Regions from separate parts of the Paenibacillus sp. BR1-192 genome, predicted to be linked through region 1. Evidence: predicted binding sites of a transcription regulator. Region 1 holds the regulator's gene; each other region holds the start of a gene.

The links. Region 1 encodes LexA, which represses DNA repair genes until DNA is damaged. Its sites were predicted from a motif close to CGAACATATGTTCG; they were not measured.
Region 2: the regulator LexA is predicted to act here: its motif matches at 2,851-2,864, upstream of P0X86_RS27505 (SPL family radical SAM protein).
Region 3: the regulator LexA is predicted to act here: its motif matches at 2,362-2,375, upstream of P0X86_RS10490 (YhjD family protein).

Annotation. Positions count from the first base shown of each region.
Region 1 covers NZ_CP120718.1:2,872,866-2,878,081, reverse strand. The annotation lists gene P0X86_RS12860 (HAD family hydrolase) at 1-700, opposite strand, end outside; gene P0X86_RS12855 (hypothetical protein) at 744-1,268, opposite strand; gene P0X86_RS12850 (DUF896 domain-containing protein) at 1,427-1,633, opposite strand; gene P0X86_RS12845 (LysM peptidoglycan-binding domain-containing protein) at 1,925-2,296, opposite strand; gene lexA (transcriptional repressor LexA) at 2,473-3,099, shown strand; gene P0X86_RS12835 (hypothetical protein) at 3,170-3,976, opposite strand; gene P0X86_RS12830 (RNA polymerase sigma factor) at 3,969-4,514, opposite strand; gene P0X86_RS12825 (hypothetical protein) at 4,752-5,216, shown strand, end outside.
Region 2 covers NZ_CP120718.1:6,007,476-6,012,691, reverse strand. The annotation lists gene P0X86_RS27520 (YitT family protein) at 18-935, shown strand; gene P0X86_RS27515 (serine hydrolase domain-containing protein) at 995-2,065, opposite strand; gene P0X86_RS27510 (TetR/AcrR family transcriptional regulator) at 2,110-2,691, opposite strand; gene P0X86_RS27505 (SPL family radical SAM protein) at 2,920-3,993, shown strand; gene ligD (non-homologous end-joining DNA ligase) at 3,976-4,893, opposite strand; gene P0X86_RS27495 (ATP-dependent DNA ligase) at 4,899-5,216, opposite strand, start outside.
Region 3 covers NZ_CP120718.1:2,392,211-2,397,426, forward strand. The annotation lists gene P0X86_RS10475 (Panacea domain-containing protein) at 234-929, shown strand; gene P0X86_RS10480 (hypothetical protein) at 959-1,333, shown strand; gene P0X86_RS10485 (hypothetical protein) at 1,396-1,797, opposite strand; gene P0X86_RS10490 (YhjD family protein) at 1,880-2,287, opposite strand; gene P0X86_RS10495 (hypothetical protein) at 3,055-3,309, shown strand; tRNA gene P0X86_RS10500 (tRNA-Val) at 3,474-3,546, opposite strand; gene P0X86_RS10505 (hypothetical protein) at 3,682-3,945, shown strand; gene P0X86_RS10510 (GNAT family N-acetyltransferase) at 4,300-4,743, shown strand; gene P0X86_RS10515 (DUF3892 domain-containing protein) at 4,840-5,070, opposite strand; gene P0X86_RS10520 (MBL fold metallo-hydrolase) at 5,137-5,216, opposite strand, start outside.

The DNA of each region.
Region 1 (5,216 bases):
TGATCCAAACCGTATGCAGTCCTGCGGCATTGCCGCCTTTAATATCTGTGGTCAGCTTATCTCCCACCATCACGGCCTGATCCGCCTCGACGCCTAACAGATCAAGCGCATGCTTGAATATGGAAACATCCGGCTTGCCTTTGCCGAAATCACCCGAGATAATAATGTGGTCAAAATAAGGGACCAGTTCCGGAACGCCATCAAGCTTCTCCTGCTGCAAATCCGGACTTCCGTTCGTTAGAAGCAGCAGCTTCACGTTACCCTGCAATTCCTTCAGCACTTCAAAGGTTTCTTCATATACGTAAGGTCTTGTTCTGCGTTCCGCAGCAAATTGCGCTGCCAACGTCTCAGCCAACGCTTCATTATCAACGCCAAGGCGATGAAGTCCGCGACGCCAGGATTCCTTGCGGTATACGGGAGCCAATTCTTGCAGCTTTCGGAATTCGGGCTGGGATCCAGCCGTAAAATTAGCCCACAAGCCTTCAAACGGATTGATCCCGATCATTTTGGTAAAAGCAAAAGTATCATAGGATTCATACAATGCTCTTGCTTCATCACGCACCGCGGCTAAAAGCGCGCCGGCATCAACGCCGGTTTCCGCCGCTCCGGCTTGGCATGTCACTTCAAACGCTTCTTCTACACTGCGTTCATCCCACAACAACGTATCGTCCAAATCAAACAAAACCGCAGCAATCGGCATTTCTCTCCCACTCCTCATATACATTGTGATCTACTCAATCGGGTTAGTTGTGCTCCACTGGAATTTGATGAGTCTTTGCAAACTCTTCCAATCTTTCGCCCATGGCTTTGGTATCGTAAAGATTCATCATTCGTGAGAACACCCAGTTGCCTGCTTTTCCCTTGCCTTGGATCACGACGGAACCCGAAGCCAATTTGATCTTCTCGATATCCGATACGGCCAGACGGCGTTCCCGGTTGAACTTCATGGTCGACACGGAGGCCCGCTCTATCTTCAAATAAGGCTTGCGGAGAAATATCATGAGCGCCAACAGGATATACAAGCTGACGCCAACCCAATTCAATACATCATTGCTTCCGCCGGCTGCCTGTGAAGTTGCCGTTCCGAGAAGCGCATACAAACCGGCCAATGCAACAAGCACTAACGGAAGTACATACTTACGTCCCTTAAACACGTCATGCTTATCATTAATCGCAGACCCTTGATACGAGGTCAATCCCTGCTTTTTGCGCTGTTTGTTAAGTTGCGACATATTTTTGCTGACTTTTCTTTCCCATGAACGTGACATTTGGTTCCCCCTGAACTCATAATCAAAATGTTTATAAACCATATAAACTTGGGGTAACCGTAATCGATTATCCGAATGGCCGGTACCCCAAGTATTATTATGCTATCCTTCGATCTGTTCACGGATCCTCTGAATATATATCCTTGAACGGTTATCGACTAGTGCTTTAATCGCGGGCCGCCTTTTTGTTCGTTTTCATCAACCCATTCAATCGATTCCAGCTGTTGTCTAAAGTTACTGCGAATATTGTTAAGGTATATTTCCCGAAGCTCGGCCCGCTCTTTGAGCTCCTCCTCGGTCAACCCTTCATTCTTCTTCTTTCTTGCTAATACATTGATGCGTTCTACCAAAGTATCGATGTCCATGACTTCTCCTCCAATTTCGATATCATGTATAACTTAAACATGTGAAAAAGAGCTTGTCAAGGCAACTGCGCCCTTGCAAACTCTTCTAAGAACAAATAGGAATATATGATGCGCATAAACGAATACCGTCTATGGGGAGGTAATCTATAGTTATCTATTGTAAACGCGCTATTACGCGTAAATGATTCAATCTGACAAGCAGAATATGATGTGTCATTAAACAGGAAGTAACCAGCAGTATGTGGTGATTATATGGAGTATGAATGCCAATTGGTTAGAAGCAACGTCAAATCACCAAACCGGCAATGACAGCACTTCCCCAGCCTGTATGTCCGGACCCTTCAATCCGTTCATTCTTCGTATGCTATCCAGATATACGCGTGTATCCATATCCGCAGGTTTGTGAAGGGAAGCAATTCGCCACAAGCTATCGCCATATTGAACGATCACCTGCTTCTCTCCAGTCGGCTTCTCTGTCCCACCGGCAAAAACGGAATATGCACCTGTCCAAAAGATGGCCACAATTAGCAGGGTGAACAACAGTTTATTCAAAGGGATCGAAGCTATCTTCGATTTCAAGTAAATGCCCCAAGTCTTCGATGATTGTTCTGTTACCACCGGAACGTTCTCATAAATGCTGCGGTATGTACTGTATTTCAACATGGAATCATCATCTCCCAAACAAGTGTTCTCTTATGGATTCATCTTAACACGAACACTTGTTTGATTCAATACCCAAAAGAACATTTGTTCTATTTTTATTTTAGAACTTATGTTTGTACGAACGGTAGTTCTATGTTATAATTTTCCCAAACGTTACTAAATGGGGTTGATACGGCATGTCGAAAATATCCAGCCGCCAGCTGGCGATCTTAGAGTTTATCCGCAACGAAGTTCGTAGCAAGGGTTACCCGCCTTCTGTCCGGGAAATCGGCGAGGCTGTCGGACTAGCTTCCAGTTCTACGGTCCATGGTCATCTGGACCGTTTGGAGAAGAAAGGCCTGATCCGCCGTGACCCTACGAAACCAAGAGCGATCGAGCTGCTTGGCCAAGAAGAATCCGAGAGCGCGAATCTGTTTACGCACACCATTGCCAGAGTGCCTGTCGTCGGGAAAGTCACAGCAGGCGTGCCGATTACGGCCATGGAGAACATTGAAGACTATTTCCCGCTCCCGCAGCATTACGTGGGCGACGATAAGGTGTTCATGTTGTCCGTAGTCGGCGACAGTATGATTGAAGCCGGTATTCACAGCGGTGACTACGTCATCGTTCGCCAGCAGCAAACCGCGGACAATGGTGACATTGTCGTAGCAATGACAGAAGAAGATGAAGCAACCGTGAAGACCTTCTATAAGGAGAAGGATCATGTACGATTGCAGCCGGAGAATCCTACCTATGAGCCGCTGCGCTTGAACCATGTTACGATTCTCGGGAAAGTGATCGGTCTCTTCAGGGACGTACACTAATTCCATAGAATTATGAATAAGAGGTTACCTTCCTTATATTGGAATGGTAACCTCTTTTTTAGGACATGCACTAGAACGTTCCGGTCTTACGCAACACTAGAACCAACGCATTTTGCTTAAGATCTAATTGATACATTCTTTCAGAAACATAGTCCGGCGAACCTTCGCCTCCCGGTCCCTCCGTAGACTGCAGAACTAGCTTATTCTCCTTCACCTCGGGAGCCGTACCTGGTCTATAATACGAAAAGTAGGATAACAAGGACTCATCCTGAAATCGAAGCTGCACGGCATTACCCGTTTCATGCTCTACGGCGAACGCATAGATTTGTATGCCATGACAGTCCCTATATTGCGGTGCGAGTATAAATACATCGGCATCTTGAAACGGCAGGCGAATCATATCAACCGGAGCAGATGTCGGTTGAATAAATGTAAGCCCCTCCAGCGTAGTGACTTCATTTGTAACTTGGTTAGTGCTATACTGCACGCTGTAGTTTCCGGTAAACGACCGATCCGTTTCGATACCGAAGCAGCTCGGTGCACCCAATGTCGTTATTTTTTCCTGTCCAACTGCAATAACGTTTAACCGTCCTTCATCCGTTACGCCTTGTGCCCGGATTGTCTCCTCCTTAGTAGGGGGCATAGTCCCTGCTCTCTGTTGTTCGTCCCCGCCATAAGGCAATTGAAAGGCAATTAAAATAATCAGAAGCATGAACCCGCCAGCTAATCCAACTTGTAAGTGCTGTCGACGTTTAGGTTTGCTGTCGGTGAAAATCACGGACCTATGCACGTTTTTTTTCATTTCGGACGTGAACTTTTCATTTGAAAAAGGAGCTTTTTTAGCACGGTTGTACCAGTCTGGTTTATCCTCACTCATCGTTCTTCTCCTTCATTAGTTTTTGTACTTTTTTCCTGGCCCGATGCAATCTGGATTTTACGGTGCCTATCGCAATATGAAGCAGCTTCGCAATCTCATGCATCGGCATTTCATAGTATAGGTCCAGGACCAATACTTCCCTAAGCTTGCTCGGCAAAGTCATAATCATTGCCCATATTTCATCCGTATACTGCTCGTCCCAATATTCCGCTTCTGCTGACCGGCTTGACGAACTGGCGGTAAGCTTGTCCTTAAGGATGACTTTCCGAAAGAAAAAAGCCTGTTTGTACCGAAACGCCGTATGTCGCGTGATCGTTAGCAGCCACGTTTTCAGCGTCGCCTGACCGCGAAAGGTATGTATGCCGTAATAGGCCTTAATAAAGGCTTCTTGTGCAATATCGTCTGCCAAGGCATGCTGTTTGGTCAAAAAATACGCATAATTCCACACATCGTTTCCATATTCATTCATAATTTTATCCAGCGTCTGGCTGTCCATGACCGTCATCTGCTTTAAGTATTCGAGCTCCAACCGATTCACCTCATCTAATTAGAGTCATGGAAGCGAGCAAAGGTTCCTTTTTTTCGCAAAATAAAAAAGAATCTCCCGTAGGTAAGGGAAGATTCTATTCTATAAAGTATAAACAACCCGATCTTTCATTTGCGCTAAAATGTAGATATAAAGACACTATTTAACATATTTAACTTACAATCTCTAATATTTAATGGTATTATTTAGGAGGTTGGCCGACCTAAACTGTTTTTGGGAGGTAGTTAAATGAAGAAATTATCCATAGCAACATTTATCGCAACGGTATTAATTCTTGCTACTGCTCATTCTGCCTTTGCAAATTCCCCAAGCCCGAACCCTGATTCAGATACAGCCACTATTCAGGCACTGACGAATTATGAAAGTGAGCCCAACGATAATTATGAATCGGCTGACACTGCCGTGTTGTATGAATGGGATAACGGTACAAACTATGGATATATTAGCAGCATGGGCGATCTTGATTTCTGGCACTTGCCGACTAATAACGCAAGTTCCTATAATATCAGTCTATATTCGCCTGGCTCTTACTTTAATTATAACTTTGCAGTCTACGAGAAAGTGCCTGGCCAAAATGGATATACTGAAGTTGCTCGCTCCTATGCAATAAACGGTGTCGCCGGCGTTAGTGTACCGGGATTAAAAAGCGACGGTACCATCCCTAATTACTATGTTATGGTATACGGGAACATG
Region 2 (5,216 bases), 3.1 Mb from region 1:
TTGAACGGGGGAGATTTATGTCAAGTGATGTGAAGATTCTGGCGCAAGTGAAAGCGGAGCAGCAGAAGCCGGAGAATCCCAAGGCAGGCTCAGCGACCTTGAAGCTTCTCCGCCGTCTGGTGTTCTTAACTTTCGGCGCGATTTTGATGGCAGTAGGGCTGGAAATCTTTCTGGTGCCGAACAAGATTATTGACGGAGGGATTACCGGAATCTCGATTATGGTTTCCCATATCACCGATATTCCGCTGGGTGTATTCCTGACTTTGTTCAACCTTCCGTTTTTGTTTATGGGATATAAACAGATCGGAAAAACCTTCGCATTATCCACGCTGTTCGCCGTATTGGTCATGTCCGTCGGCACTTATTTCCTGCATCCCGTCGATCCGATCACGATCGATCCGCTGCTTGCGGCCGTGTTCGGCGGCGTGCTTCTCGGAATCGGGGTCGGCCTTGTTATCCGGTCCGGCGGTTCCTTGGACGGCACGGAAATCGTGGCCATTCTGATCAACAAGAGAACGCCGTTCTCCGTCGGCGAAATCGTGATGTTCATCAACGTATTCATTCTAGGCAGCGCAGGTTTCATTTTCGGCTGGGACCATGCCATGTACTCGCTGATTGCGTATTACCTTGCGTTTAAATTGATCGATATTACCATTGAAGGCATTGATCAATCCAAATCGGTTTGGATTATCAGTGATAAGCATAAGGAGATCGGTGATGCGCTGACCCAGCGTTTGGGACGCGGCGTAACCTACCTCGAAGGCGAGGGCGCTTATTCCGGAGACAGCAAGAAGGTTATCTTTGTGGTTATCACTCGCCTGGAAGAAGCAAAGCTCAAATCCATTGTGGAAGACTGGGACTCCCAGGCCTTCGTAGCCGTCGGCAACATCCATGATGTGAAGGGCGGCCGCTTTAAGAAAAAGGCAATCCATTAATACAATCATTTCAGGCTCCACCCGGTGCGAGAGTTAGCGCGGGCGGAGCCATTTTTTGTTTAAAGAGTATCGGCTTGCAGGCGCAGCGCCTTCTTCTCGCGCACATAATGACGAATGATTCGCGACATGGCCTGCACGGCGGCGGTTTGACCGACGGCCTGGTTCACGGTTCCGGTGAAATAGAGGCCCGACTCCGGGTGATGGAAGGCAAATGCCCCGGATTGGCCCCAGTGGCCGATGAGTCCGCGTCCCAGACTGAAGGGAGATAGCGGCTGTCTTGAAATGCCGATGCCATAGAAGAAGGGGCCGGGAGCAAACAGGAAGTTCCACTGCCTCTGGAGCTCCCCCAAATCACCCAGCGGAAACAAATCCCCGTTAAAAAAGGATCGCAAAAACGTCATCGTTTCCCTTGCCGTGGAGACGATCCCGCCCTCCGCACCGACTGATGCCATATACAAGGGAAGGTCCAGTCGCTTCTGCTTGTAATGGAACGGAACGGGGGACGCATCCTCCGGGTCATGATAAAAATAGGTTTGCGTCAGCTTGAGCTTGTCGAAGATGTATTCCTGGAATACGGCCTGAATGGATTCGCCCTTGATATTCTCGATGATTTGGCCAAGCAGCCGATAGTTGGTGTCGGAATATTGGGCTTTTTTCTGCTGTCCCGGTTTGAATTTAGGCGTTTTCCTTTTGGCCGCGGCCAGGACTTGGTCCAGGCTCCAAGCTCGATCCTTCCCGGCGATCAGATTCGAGAAGACGGTTTCCGAGAAATAGTCCGGGATGCCGGACGTATTGGACATCAAATGCTGAACGGTGATTTCTTCGCCGTAATCCCGGTTCTTAAACCTGTGGAGCCCGGTCATAATCTCTTCGGGCAGGTGCTTGCCAATGGGATCATGGAGCTCCAGCCGCCGCTCGGCGCGTAATTTCAAGAGTACGGCAGTCACGTACAACTTGGTCACGCTGGCAATGAAATAGCGGTCGTCAGGCTGCATATCACCTCCGCTGCCGACTATGGACAATGACCGCTCCTGGTCCTCGACGCACATCACTGTGCTAAACACATTTCTTTTATTGGCGATTTGAGTCACACATGCATCCAGAACCGCTTGCTTCAGGATTGTTCCCATTGCCGTTCTACCTCCCATGAATCGTAATTTTTCTTTCCTTCAGTTTAGATTCCGTTTCCCTCATGTTTCCGGGCATGCGCAGCACGTATGAACGCTTCAGCGGCTTCGTCCATCATATTCATCATCTGCTCGTCATCCACGTTCTTCGTGAACAGATCGTTTGCCACCATGACGCAGAGACCTGTCTGAAACACCTGCATGTTCAATAAAATAGATTGCAGCTCCTGATCCGAAAATCCGCCGAGCTCCTGATCCTGCCTCATCAATCCGATAACTTCGCCCAGTTGTTCCGGCGTATTCTTCATATGGGGATTGTCCTTCATCATGAGGTCCCGATAAAGCACGGGATATTCCTTGGCAAAGCGGAGACTTGCCATGCCGATATCCCGGAACGGCTGTCCGGATTGCTGCTCCATGATCATTCCTCTGGCCACATGGAAGGCTCTTTCGACGACCTGCTGAAGCAGTTCCTGGACGTCGTTGAAATTGACATAGATCGGCGCGATGGAGCTGCCGAGACGTTCGGCTACTTTTCGGATCGTAATGGACTCGATGCCATCCGTTTTGGCAATGTCGAATGCGGCTAGCACGATATCTTGTTTGGTAAACTTCGTTTTTGGTGCCATGATGTCTACAGCTCCTTAGGTTATACATATGTAGAACGATCAATATATATCACTTGATATATATTGATTATAATGAGTAATTGGACCGATTTCAATCCGATTCTCATGAAGCGTTCATGGAATCATGGTTTGTAAATCCAGTAAAACCCACTTATAATAAGAACATATGTTTGTTAAAATAAAGAATAATGACATAGAGCATGGCAGGTCCAGGGAGGAGGAAGCGGAATGGCTCGTACGCAATATGAACGCATAACCACCAAGCAAACATTAAACCGAGTGAAGGAAGAGCGGATGCCCTTCGACTGGTCCATCAATCCGTATCGAGGTTGCGGACATGGCTGCAGCTTTTGCTACGCCCGCGCATTTCAATCGTTTATCGGGATGGGAGCGGAAGACGAGTTCCAGCACCACATTTTTATGAAGTCGAATGCGGCTGAAGCGTTGGAGAAGCAGTTGTCGAGCGCGGTGAGGAAGTTTAACTATGACATTGAAGCGATGCGGAGATCGATCGGACAGGTGACGATCGGAACGGCAACCGACCCGTACCAGCCGATCGAGGGCAAGGAGACCCTTACGCGGGAATGTCTGAAGCTGCTCGCTAAATACCGCATTTCTACCAGCATTACGACGCGTTCTCCGCTCGTATTGAGGGATTTGGATATCTTGACCCGGATGGAGAACGTGTCCGTCAACATGAGTCTCAACACGCTGAGCGGGGACGTCATCCGGAAGCTGGAGCCGGCATCGCCTCATCCGGAGGCCAGGCTTGATGCGATTCACAGATTATCGGCTGCTGGCATTAGAACAGGCTTGTTTGTGGCGCCTGTGCTGCCCTTTTTGACGGACGAGGAGCCGGAACTGAAGGAGCTCTTGTCCCAGGCCAAGGAAAGAGGCGTTTCCTTTGCGATGATCTCCTTGCTGAGACTGTCGCGCGACGTGAAGAAATGGTACCTCGAAACGCTGAAACACCACTTCCCGGAGGTGGTTCAATCCTACCGCGAGTTATATGGGCAAGGCGCTTATGCGGAAGAGCATTACGTTCGTTCCTTCAAGTCGATGGCGTCCAGGCTGTTGAACGAATATGGGCTGAGCGGATTGACCATGAGGGCACCTGCTGCCGTCAACCGGTCCGGACCGGTTGCAGCCTCGGAGAACGATACATCGGATGAAGGGGCCAACGATCACCCTGCGAGGGAATGGGCTGCTCCTGTACGTCCAAGGAAGCTTCCTCAACCGGCGGCCCCGGTTTCCGGAGAGGAGCTTACTCCCGCTGTTGAGCAGCTATCCTTTCCTTTTTGACGCTGCCTTACCCTTTGGCTTCAGATGCCGGATGACATTCTCGATCGGTTGGGGCGGCAGGGTCTGCAGCAGGTCGCCCTTTTCCCTCAGCCGTTCTTCGATGTTCAGCAGGTGAAACTCCGTGGGAGAAACGTCCTGGCGGACTTCGTCCCACGTGAGCGGCGTGGAGACGGTCCCGAGCCGCCGGGCCCGAGGGGTATAAGGAGCGGCGAGCGTCCTCCCGCTGTAGTGCTGAAGATAATCGAAGTAGATTTTATCGCCGCGGTTCTTCTTCAGCCGCTCGATGGTGAACAGCTTCGGGAACTTCTCCGTCACGTATTGGCCCACGAATTGGCCAACCGTTCGAAGTTCATCGAACGTTACGCCTTCCGGAATCGGAACGATGATCTGCACTCCGGTCGCTCCCGAGGTTTTCGGGACGGAGGACAGGCCCAGGGAGCTCAGCACGTCCCCTACAATAGCCGTCGCCTCCATAATCCGGGGCTCCTCCGGGAGCGTGGGATCCAAATCGATCATCCATTCGCAGGGCAGATGGCTGCCTGCCAGATGCAGGGAAGGGTGAAACTCAAGCGCAGCCAGATTCCCCAGCCAGAGCAGCTCAGGCAGCCCGTTGAGCAGCACGTAGTTAATATTTTCGTGCACATAAGTCTGAACAAAGGGCGGCAGCGGCTCGGGTGCATTTTTCTGGTAGAAGGATTCGCCTTGGGCTCCGTGCGGATACCGGATGGTCGTGAGCAGCCTGCCCCGGCAGTACCGGAGCAAGAAAGGCGAGATGGCCGCAAGCTTTTGCAAATACATTGCCTTGGTAATGCCGACCTCCGGCCACAGCGGTTTGTCGGGATTCGTAATTTGAATCTCTTGCCCCTCGATCGTCAGGGTGCCTTTAACGGTACGAGCCATATGGTTTACACCCCCTCAATCGATACGAGTTTGGGATGGCGCATCATGCCATCCTGGCTCCACTCGAGAAATGTGACCTGGACTGATAAAGGCTGGCTAAGCCAGGCCAGCTGTTCTTTCTTCAGGTCGGTATGGAGCGTTCTCCATACCGCGTCAGCACGATGGCTTTCGGCATATTGCAGCAGTTTCTTCTTCGTTTGCTCATTGAGCCCCAGGGAAGCCCGGCCGATGTAGTTCCCATCGTCGTCTGCGATGACGAGGCTGGCTACGCGACCTTCCCTGATGATCATGGCGACGGCGGAGGCTGCCATGTTCACGGCAAT
Region 3 (5,216 bases), 480 kb from region 1:
AGTAATGTTTCTCCCCAATGAGCATTGCTCATCTCCACTTACTATGAGGGTAACGGAGAGAACCCCTGGGTGTAGGCCTTGGGGTTCTTATTTTGTATACTTTTTTAATTACAAACCGATATTAATCTCATGGCACATAATAAACTGTTTACATCCGTGAACATCGGTTAACAAACTGTATATACTTCTGTATTAAGTTATGTCATAATGTAAGGGACGGGAGATAAGCGAACATGTGTTCCAAAAAAGAATCATTATTTGAGAATGGAGGTGTATTTAAATTGAGTTCTGTAGATGTCGCTAAATGGTTCATCTTCAACAACGATGATTTCACGTATGAATCATGGGACAGCAAAATTAAACTCCAAAAGCTACTCTTCTATTCTCAAGCAATGCATTTGGCTGTAACTGAAGAACCATTATTCACGGAAAAATTCGAAGCTTGGAAGTTTGGTCCTGTTGAGCGCGAAGTGTATATAAAAACACAGCACGAAGGTCTCATGCATGCTGTTCGTGTTAGAGGGATAGATGTTTCGGATAAAATGGAACGTGAGCAGCTGCTAATTCTTAAAACGATTAATTTCATTTACGGGCAAAAAACAAGCCATGAATTAGTTGACTTAACTCATGCAGAAGAACCATGGAAGTCGCTTGAGGACCGAGCAATGAACATGGAAAATCCGATAATAACTCTTGACTCAATAGCTAGGTACTACAAGCCCTTAAAGGAAGTTTTTGAGGCGCATAGAGATTTTGACTTCGATGCGCATGTAGTAGAGCGAATTAATGGAAATAGATTTATATACAACATTAAAGAAACAAACCTTACCGATAAAGACATGGGGGAACTTTGGGAGTTCGCTCTTGAAGAGTCAGGCGGGACATTTCATGTCTATAAGGATGAAGAGGGAGAATTGGTGGTATATTAATTATGAATTATTGCTGTGGATCAATATTCATGAGAAAAGGCATTGTATTTAAAGACGGGGGCTATGATACAAGGAAATTCGGCCACCCAACTGTCACGACATTCGATTTGGGGTTCGATGATGATCATGCTTACTTCTTGACAACCTCAAGCCAAATTGAAATTTATCCTTCGAAAGAGGATGAATATTATATGGCAAGTCCTACAAGGGAAGGGTTAAAGAAACCATCCCTAATTAATCTGAAATTCATCTATAAAGTACCACACGGATTTCAGCGGGAAACAGGTTGTTTGCCACCTCGTCAGTTTTATGAAATGATCAAAAAATTTGTGGAGTATCAATCAAGGGTCCCCGATGAGTATTTTAGAGAAATTTACCCAAAGGTTTCCGGCTATCTTAGATAATCATAAATCGGTAAATCGTATCAAAGCAGAACCCCACGAGGCATAAGCCAGTGGGGTTCTTTTTATTTGGAAATTTTCATTTTTAGGGCTTTAAATAAGACATCAATCAGTTCGTTGCGCCCAACTTTGAAAAACTGATCTTCATATACAACGAGCCATCCGCTTCCCCAACTGCGAACCTCAATGTTCGTTTCGAATGAAAGAAGGTCCAGTAGCTGCCCTACATCAAGCAATGGGAAGCATGTATCCCAATCATCTGTTTTTCCGCCCTCGTACACAAGGAAAAAGCTATTGCCCTCTGATCTGACCTCAGTAATTGTATGGACTTCATCAGTCGAAAAGTCGTAAAAGCTTTCTCCTGGTTCCGGATCTCCCCATAGTATGGATTCATGGAAATTCTCTAATTCCTTTTCCGTGAGTGTTTTGATATCCTCAACTGTTAACTGGTGTTTAATGAAATTCAAATAAGTAGCCCCCTCAAAAAAAGCTGGATTTCCATACTTCTTCTACAAAGGATCGGAGTATCCTGTTGATCACTCCGTAAATTTAATATCCCATTGTGATTCCATCTCCTAATTCCTTCTCATAACTGCTTATATCTAATCCAAGATACTTACGCATATAGATTGTCGCCTCGGCTGCTATGAACTCCCAGAGCAGTTCCATCTCCGATTGATATCCACGACATTTAAACTTAGCCAATATCCCGTATTTAGTGTTGTGCTGCTCATATACTTTGAGCCCCTTCAACCAGAAGTATTTCTTAATATCCCGGAATTCAGCTTGGGCATTATTAATTGCAAGCTTGATCGTATCGACATACGGTTCAGGTGACTTGAGGTTCTGTTCAATATATCGGCAGTCTCGCTCAAATGCTGCAATGATCAAGGGTAATAGTATGTATCGCTTTACATAAAGACGGTCGTCATCTGAAATAGCTTCCAAGTAGCTCATGCGTAGTCACCCCTAATTAAAAGGAACATATGTTCTATAATACTCGTGCGCAGTTGTGAATACAAGCCTTGATAAGAACTTATGTTCGTAGTAATATAATTCCAATACTACTGCAGAGGTGGAACACGATGGAAACTTACTCATTCATATTCGAAGTAGTTGCGAATACTATTGAAGTTAAGAAGATAATTTCCAGACACGAGACTAAAATGAAGTCTCCTTGTTATGTCCATTTGATAACGGATGCTGGGGAAAGAAAATATTATGCGGAGAAAAGCAATTTGGCTTTAAGAGATGCAGGGTGGATTGTCATAGAAAAAACGAGTTAAGAGAGGTTCAACAGTAATATTTTACCAATTGAGTAATAGAGGAAATAGAGGTACAATTTACCTAAGTTCCGAACAATTTGTTCGGAAGCATCCGGGGAGGGGCGGAAAATCATTCCGCTTCTTGCTCGACAAATTCGTATATATCCGTAATTTCGCAATTGAAAATTAACATAGCTACATATATATCTTCTGGCAGCATTGTTCTTTCATTTGCGCAAAAATAGGAAATCATACGAGAAGATCGGCCAGATATATTAGCATAGTGCTCATGAGTCCAGCCTCGATCATGTATCAAATTGCCGAGCAAGCACCTCCCGCGGGAGATGTTTTTCAACCTACATACTTACTCCTTTCCCAGGGACGGTGATTCAAAGGTAAATTATAACACGGCGAAACACAGGTGCAAACTAGATATACAGTTGAGGGGGTTGTCAATCAATGTTGGAGGAATGGCTGTCAATTGCTGAAGAGAGAAAATTAAATGAAGCAGTGGAATCGTGTGAGAGTCATACGGATGATTTATATCGAGAATTAGTTGAACATTTAGAGGAAATTAAAGAGAAGAAGCCTGAATTATCAGAGGTGGCTAATAGTATAGAAAACTTATTCATTATAAAAACCCGTAGAGACGTTAACTACATTTTTCCGGCAGCTATTCAGGTTGGGATCCAAATCGGCAAACGCATAAAGTAAGAAAAACAGCCCAGTAATTAATATCTGGGCTGTTTTTTTGTGAGAAGACAAATGGAATTAATTAAATCGACTGGACCCCAATGGGACCCCAATTACTTAAAAAACTCCTTGTGTAGACAAAAGAGAAAACCCCTGACGCCAATGGCATCAAGGGTTTTCGGTTATGATCTGTAGTGGGCTCGAACCACTGACCCCTACCCTGTCAAGATAGTGCTCTCCCAGCTGAGCTAACAGATCATGAAATATTTAAAAAGGTAATTCATATATTACCAGCAGACAAGGCGGCTGTCAATGGTTTTCTCGTTATAAAATACCACGTTCCGGTTCAGACTAAATACAGCGTGATTTTGCCAATGAAGGAGCGTGAATGGCATGACAGGTGGGAAATCCCATCGTATCAAGCGAGCAGGACTGGTGTTCTCGTTATTGGCGGTATCTATTGCGGGCGGCGGCTGCAGTGTCCCGGAAAGAACATCGGTGCAATTGGAGCCGCTGCATGCCCCTGCAGCGCCCGTGATGCTGGATGTGTACGGGCGCTCTGTTGATCAGGACGTATATTCCAAGCAGGGAAGCGGGGCGCTGGAGCCGGTATCCCCGATGGATGCGGCGGACACGTTAAGGGATCTCCATCCATAAAGAGCTCCAGGAACGACATTATGCTTAACGCGGGCCAACCATCATGATGATCTCTGATCGAACCGTGAGCAGAACAAACCGCCGGCTGGCAGGCTGGCGGCTTGTTGTAAGACGGCCGATGCTATTCCTCATCCCATTTGCGGGAATAACCTTTTTTGATCGTCCAGAAGGTGGGATAGATGATCAGGGCAGCAATGACCACAGCCCAAAATATCGTGGCTCCCATGCTCATAAAGGCAATGCTCCTTTCGTGAAGACCTTAGCTTCTACTACTATACAGGAAAACGAATATTTTGTATAATATCTCGACCTGCGATATCACGAGGAAATGATTCTACATAAAGAGGTGTTGAAATGGCAGCAGAAATCATCAATGTATCAACGGAAGAGCAGTTGCAGCAGGCGCTGGATATCCGAAAGGATGTGTTTGTCCTAGAACAGAAGGTGCCGATCGATTTGGAGATCGATGATTACGACCGCCTGGAATCGGATGCACACCATGTCTTGATCAAGTCGGAGGGGCAGTACGCCGCAACCGGGCGTATTACCTATTACAATAAGGATTCCGCCAAAATGCAGCGGATCGCGGTGCGGAAGCCGTTCCGTTCCAAAGGGATTGGCCGTGTGCTGATGATGGCGCTGGAAGCGCAGGCTCGCGAACTAAAGCTGCAATATTCCGTGCTCGATGCACAGGTGCAGGCAGAGGCTTTTTACCGCAAGCTCGGGTATGAGACGATTTCGGACGAGCCGTTTGATGATGCAGGCATTCCCCATGTTCGCATGAAAAAGGAATTGTAGGCCTCTAACCAAACCAAATAAGATGCCGGTCATTCCGCATCGTTCCCAAAAAAAGAAAAGACCTCGAGCATCGCCTCGAGGTCTTTTGCGCATGAATTAGAACGTCGGCAAATTGTCCAGGTTGTTGCTTGGATCGCCATCCGCATTGGAACGAAGATGTTCGTCTCCATCACGTCCACGGAATACGTTCAGGTTCTTGATTTCCTTATTCTTGGCCATCTGTTGGGCCGTTTTGTAGTCCACGACGCTGCCGTTATCCAGCTTTAGTTCGATGATGTCGCCATCACCATTTTTACGTACGCCTACTACTTCTTGTTGTTGATCCATATGAATCGCCTCCCGGCCTTATCATTCCCGGGAACCCTCGCAAACTATGCATTGACGCATATTGAACTACAATTCGTATACCCGCTGCTGCTCCACGAATTCCATGTTTCCGGTCTTGCCGATGAAAGCTTCGACCTCATCGCTGT